2 linked regions of the Sagittula sp. P11 genome follow. The protein of the gene in region 2 interacts with the protein of the main gene of each other region in a pairwise test. Links are inferred from orthologs where the notes say so. Each region holds a gene or a part of one and is shown on either strand. Other genes may lie near its edges.

Region 1 (3,071 bases), 1.1 Mb from region 2 along the record:
GGTTCTCGCGCACCCGGTCGAAGACCACCACCGTGTCGTTCAGCGAATAGCCGACGATGGTCAGCAGCGCCGCGATGATCGCCAGGTCGAAGCGGATCTGCAACTCGCTGAAGATCCCGATGGTCAGCGCCACGTCGTGGATCAGCGCGATCACCGCCCCCAGCGCGAACTGCCATTCGAACCTGAGCCAGATGTAGACCAGCACCGCCGCAATCGCGAGGCACACCGCCAACACGGCGGTATGGATCAGCTCCTGCGAGACCTTCGGACCCACCGATTCAACAGAGGTGAAGCGGATATCCGGAGCGACCTCCTTCAGGGCTGCTTCGGCGGAATCGATGACCTCGGTGCTGACCGCTTCCTCGCCGTCCTGCGCACCGATGCGCACCATGGCGACGTTTTGGTCGTCGCGGAAGTTCGGGTCGAACACCTCCGAGATCACCGTGTCGCCCAGCCCCAGCGGCGCCAGCGCGTCGCGGTAGGCGCCCACGTCGACCGGCTCCGCGCTCTCGGTCCGGATCGTCGTGCCGCCGCGGAAGTCGATGCCGTAGTTCAGCCCCTGGATGAAGAAGCTTGCCAGCGCGATGACCACCATCACCCCCGAGATGCCGAGCCACAGCTTCGATCTCGAGAAGAAGTCCCAGTTCAGATCGTCCTTGACCAGTCTCAGTCGCATGTCAGGCTCTCTCTCAAACTTCGATGGTCTTGGGGCGGCGGCGTTCGAACCACGTCACGATCAGCACCCGCGTCACGAAGATCGCGGTGAAGACGGAAGTGATGATGCCGAAACCCAGCGTGACCGCGAAGCCCCGCACCGGGCCGGAACCCATCACGTAGAGGATCACGGCAGTGATGAAGGTGGTGATGTTGGCGTCGACGATGGCGCTCAGCGCCTTTTCATAGCCCAGCTCGATCGCCCGCGCCGGTCCGCGCGCCGTCTTCAGCTCCTCGCGGATGCGCTCGAAGATCAGCACGTTGGCGTCCACAGCCATGCCGACCGTCAGCACGATCCCCGCGATCCCCGGCAGGGTCAGCGTCGCCCCGATCAGGCTCAGCAGGCCGAACATCAGCGCGACGTTCAGGATCAGCGCGATGTTGGCGAAGACACCGAAGAGACCGTAGCTCGCCACCATGAAGCCCAGCACCGCGACAAAGGCCACACCCGTCGCCAACTTGCCGGCCTCGATGCTGTCCTGCCCCAGTTCCGGACCGATGGTCCGTTCCTCGAGAAACTCCAGTCCCGCGGGCAGAGCGCCTGCGCGCAGCAGCACGGCGAGGTTGGTCGATTCCTCGACCGTGAAGTTGCCGGTGATGATGCCCGCGCCACCGCCGATGTGGCTCTGGATCACGGGGGCAGAGATCACCTCGTCGTCCAGCACGATGGCGAAGGGCGAGCCGATGTTCTCGGCGGTGTAGTCGCCGAACTTGCGCGCGCCGCCGGGGTTGAAGTTGAAGCTCACCGCCGGGCGGCCGTTCTGGTCGAAGGTCGGCTGCGCGTTGGTCAGCTCTTCCCCGGTCACGACCGGGGTCTGCTCCAGCACGTAATACAGCCCCTGCTCGTCCAGCGAGGGCAGCAGCTCGTTGCCCGGTCCGGGCGCGTCGTTCTGGTTGGTGGTCCGGCCGACGACCGGCTGGAAGGTCAGCTGCGCCGTGGTGCCGATGATCTCTTTCAGTTCCGCCGCAGAGCCGATGCCCGGCACCTGGATCAGGATGCGGTCGAACCCCTGCCGCTGGATCGTCGGTTCGCGCGTGCCCACCTCGTCGATGCGGCGGCGGATGATCTCCAGCGACTGTTGCAGCGTGCGGTCGTCGGTTGCCTGCTTCTCGGCTTCCGACAGCGTGACGACCAGTTCGTCGCCCTCGCCGCGCACCTCGATGTCTGACGCGCCCGCGCCGGTCAGCGTCACGACCGGCTGCGCAAGCCCGCGCACCACCTCGATGGCGCGCTGCATGCCTTCCGGATTCGACAGCTTGACCCGCAGTTCGCCGCGGTCGACGGCCTCGGAGTTCCAGCGGATCGTGCCCACCGTGTCACGCTCGTCGCGCAACAGGTCCCGCACTTCCGGCCAGAGCGACTCCATCCGGGACTTGTAGACGTCCGTGGTCTGCACCCGCGCCAACAGGTGCGCACCGCCCCGCAGATCGAGCCCGAGGTTCACCAGCCCCGACGGCAGGAAAGACGGCCACTGGGCCTCTGCCGCGCGGTTCTCCGACGTGTCGGCGCCCGCCTCGATGGCCTTGACGGCGTCGTTGTGGCTTTCGACCCGTCCGTAGAACAGGTTCGGAATGGCCAGAAGCAGGCCCACCACGACGGTGAGCCAGATCAGCCAGCGCTTCCAGGCGTCGATCTGCAGCATTTGGGTCTCAGGCCTCTGCGGGTTCGGTCTTGGATTTCACCGCCGCGATGGTGGAGCGCATGATGCGCACCTTCACGCCTTCGGCGATCTCGACCTCGACCTCGGCGTCGTCCTTGACCTTGACGACCTTGGCGATGATCCCGCCCTGGGTGACGATGATGTCGTTGCGGCGGATCGCCTCGATCATCGCCTTGTGCTCCTTCACCTTCTTCTGCTGCGGGCGGATGAGGAGGAAATACATGATCGCGAAGATCAGGCCCATCATCACGAAAGAGGAAAGGGCGTTCTGGTCCATTGGATGCTCCCTGCTGGATCTCTGTGTCGGATCTGCGGGGCATCCCCCGCTAAATTGGCCGTTACCTATGCGGCCCTGCGCCGGGATGCAAGGTGCGCGGCAGGCTGGCAGATGGTCGCGCAGGCCCGTCCCGCGCTATGCTGCGGCCATGTTACGGGTATTGCTCCTGGCGCTGGCCGCCGCCCTCCTGCCCGTCCCCGCCCCTGCGGAGGACGCGGTGGGCCGTCTGAACCTCGCCGGCTACCGCCACCGCGAGATGTGCACGGCGACGCTCGTGGCCCCCGATATCGCGCTGACCGCGGCGCACTGCGTCACAACGCCAGCCGACGGATATCTCAAGCGGATCGGGGACATGACCTTCGTCGCGGGCTGGGACGGGGAGCATCACGCAGGGGCTGCGCGAATCAAGGCGGTGACCG
Region 2 (3,107 bases):
ATGCGCGCGGCGGATGGCATGAAGCTGACGCGGAACGACACGGACGGGGACGGCAAGGTCAGCCGCGAGGAGTTCGTCGCCGGAGCCGCCGGCTGGGTCGCGCAGATGGACAGCGACGGAGACGGCGCGGTGACGGTGGCCGATTTCGGACCGGGCCGCGCGGGGCGCATGGGCCAGGGGCAAGGCACGCGTCTTGGCATGGCGCAGGGCACGGGTCACGGGATGGGACAAGGTATGGGTCAGGGCATGGGCCACGCCATGCCGAAAGGTCCGGGAACCAACTGACCCGGCCCGCGAAACGCAAAGCAGGGTGGAGTTGAACTCCACCCGACCTCATGTCACGCCAGCGGTGCGGTCCGGGGTCAGCCCCGAAGGACGCCGCCCGTGGCCTTGGTCACCTTCTCGACGATCCGGGCCGCCACGGCCTCGATGTCCTTCTCTTTCAGCGTCGCGTCGGTCGGCTGAAGGCGCACGGTGATGGCGAGGGACTTCTTGCCCTCCCCCAGCGACCCGCCGATGAACTCGTCGAACACGCGCACGTCGGAGATCAGCGCCTTGTCGGCCCCCTGGGCGGCATTGACCAGGGTCAGCGCCTCCACGTCGCGGTCGACGACGAAGGCAAAGTCCCGCTCAACCGCTTGCAGGTCGTTCAGCGCCAGCGCCGGACGGGTCGCCCCGGCCTTGCGCGGCAGCGGCACCTCGGCGGGGTAGAGCGTGAAGGCCACTGCGGGCCCCTTCACATCCATCGCCGACAGCACGCGCGGGTGCAGTTCGCCGAAGACACCCAGCACCTTCTTCGGGCCGAGGCAGAGCTTGCCGTGGCGGCCCGGATGCCACCAGCCTTCGGCGCCGCGCAGGATCTGCACCTTTGCGGGCGCGCCCATGGCGGCCAGCACCGCCTCCGCATCCGCCTTGGCGTCATAGACATCCACCGGGCGCGAGGCGCCGTGAACGTCCTTCGGCCCGGTCCGTCCGACCAGCAGGCCGGAGACCATCAGCGCCTGCTCTCCCGGCTCGCCGCCATGGAAGGCATGGCCGACCTCGAACAGAGCCATCTCGGCAAAGCCGCGCGCCTGGTTGCGGGCCGCCGCGCGCAGCAGCCCGGGCAGAAGCTGCGGGCGCATGTGGCTCATGTCGCTGCTGATCGGGTTGGCCAGCATCGTCGCATCGCCGCCGCCGCCGAACAGCGCCGCGGCCTCCGAGTCGATGAAGCTGTAGGTCACGCACTCGTTGTAGCCGAGCGCCGCCGCCGTGCGCCGCGCCAGTTGCTCGCGCTTCTGAAGGGCCGAGAGGATCGGCCTCTGGACGCCCGGCGCCTTGCGCAGCGGCTTGCCCTTGAGCTTCGTCAGGGAGGCGACGCGGGCCACCTCCTCCACGAGGTCGGCCTCGCCCAGCACGTCCGGGCGCCACGACGGCACATGCGCCATGTTGCCCTCCATGCGGAAACCCAGACGGGTCAGGGTCTGGCGCTGCTCGCTTTCCGGGATCTCCATCCCGACGAGCGAGACGACGCGCGCCGGGTCCAGCCGGTAGGCGCGCGCGGTGTCCGGCACGCGGCCCGCGACCACGACCTCGGACGGCTCGCCGCCGCAAAGGTCGAGGATCATCTGCGTCGCATCCTCGATGGCCTGCATGTTGTAGGCCGGGTCGATGCCGCGCTCGTTGCGGTAGCGGGCGTCGGAGTTGATCTTCAGCGCGCGGCCGGTGTGCGCGATCTGGATGCGGTCCCAGACGGCGGCCTCGAGGAAGACGTTGACCGTGTCCTGCGTGCAGCCGGTGGACAGCCCGCCCATGATGCCGCCGATGGATTCGACGCCCGCCGCGTCGGAGATCACCACCTGCCCGGGGCCGAAGGTGTAGGTCTTCTCGTCGAGCCCCACCAGCGTCTCGCCCCCCTCGGTGCGATGGATGCGCAGCGCGCCGCCCTGCACCTTGTCCGCGTCGAAGACATGCAGCGGGCGGTTGCGGTCATGGGTGAAGAAGTTGGTCACATCCACCAGCTTCGAGATCGGGCGCAGGCCGATGGCGCGCAGGCGGTCCTGCAGCCATTTCGGCGAAGGCCCGTTCTGCACGCCGCGGATCAGCCGCCCGGCAAAGATCTCGCAGCCGTCGGTGGCGGCATCCGCGTCGATGGTGACGGAGACCGGACACGGGTACTGGCCCGGGACATGCGCTTCCTTCAGCGGTTTCAGCGTGCCGAGGCCGCGCGCCGCGAGGTCGCGGGCGATGCCGTGCACCCCAAGGGCGTCCTGCCGGTTCGGCGTGATCGCGATCTCGATCATCGGGTCGACCTTCGCCGGGTCGTTCTGCGCCAGCCAGTCGGTGAACTTCTGCCCGACCTCGCCGGAGGGCAGCTCGATGATGCCCGTGTGCTCGTCCGACAGCTCCAGCTCCCGCTCGGAGGCCATCATGCCGTGGCTCTCGACGCCGCGGATGTTGCCGACCGAGAGCGTCGTGTCGATGCCGGGCACGTAGTCGCCCGGTTTCGCCAGCACGACGGTGATCCCCTCACGCGCGTTCGGCGCGCCGCAGACGATCTGCTTCTCGCCCTCGTCGGTCATCACCCGGCAGACGCGCAGACGGTCGGCGTCCGGGTGCTGCTCGGCGTGGACCACCTTGGCGAGGGTAAAGGCCTTCAGCCGGGACGCGGGATCGACGACCTCCTCGACCTCCAGCCCGAGATCGGTCAGCGTCTCCGCGATCTCGTCGACAGAGGCGGTGGTGTCGAGATGCTCTTTCAGCCAGGAGAGGGTGAATTTCATGTGCCGGGCCCCGATCAGAAAATACGTCCGGCCTCCCTTACCGCAGCCCCGATGGGAGGGGAAGGGCGACCCTGTGCTTCTCTGCTTTGCAAATACTCACAGCAACGGACGCCACAGGCGATACCGCCCCCGGAAGGGCGGTACCCGTTGCCGGATCGCGCTGTCAGGCCACATCCTGCGGGTACGCCGCGGGATTGCCTTTCAGGTCACCGCGACAACCCGCCGTGCAGGGTCGGCACGTCCAGCGAGGCAAAGCCGTAGTGGCGCAGCCAGCGCAGGTCGCTGTCGAAGAAGGCGCGGAGGTCGGGGATGCCGTATTTCAGCATCGCGATCCGGTCGATCCCC

What was found. The genes of interacting proteins can lie anywhere in the genome.
Region 1: the proteins of pheT (region 2) and secD interact in binary tests that used the Escherichia coli proteins (3 or more experiments, as listed by UniProt). The link is inferred for Sagittula sp. P11 from one-to-one orthologs.

The regions. Positions count from the first base shown.
Region 1 is NZ_CP021913.1:3,814,013-3,817,083, reverse strand. What follows is about bases 24-3,022. They hold secD (protein translocase subunit SecD), read right to left. Parts: upstream 2,358-3,022; coding sequence 690-2,357; downstream 24-689. Other genes in these bases: CDO87_RS18425 (serine protease), read left to right, coding at 2,801-3,022; yajC (preprotein translocase subunit YajC), read right to left, coding at 2,365-2,652; secF (protein translocase subunit SecF), read right to left, coding at 24-676. Also shown: more of secF, read right to left, coding at 1-23; more of CDO87_RS18425, read left to right, coding at 3,023-3,071. UniProt on the Escherichia coli protein: Part of the Sec protein translocase complex. Interacts with the SecYEG preprotein conducting channel. SecDF uses the proton motive force (PMF) to complete protein translocation after the ATP-dependent function of SecA.
Region 2 is NZ_CP021913.1:2,726,737-2,729,843, reverse strand. The notes cover bases 63-3,097. They hold pheT (phenylalanine--tRNA ligase subunit beta), read right to left. Parts: upstream 2,763-3,097; coding sequence 363-2,762; downstream 63-362. Other genes in these bases: pheS (phenylalanine--tRNA ligase subunit alpha), read right to left, coding at 2,969-3,097; CDO87_RS13185 (EF-hand domain-containing protein), read left to right, coding at 63-285. Outside these bases: more of CDO87_RS13185, read left to right, coding at 1-62; more of pheS, read right to left, coding at 3,098-3,107.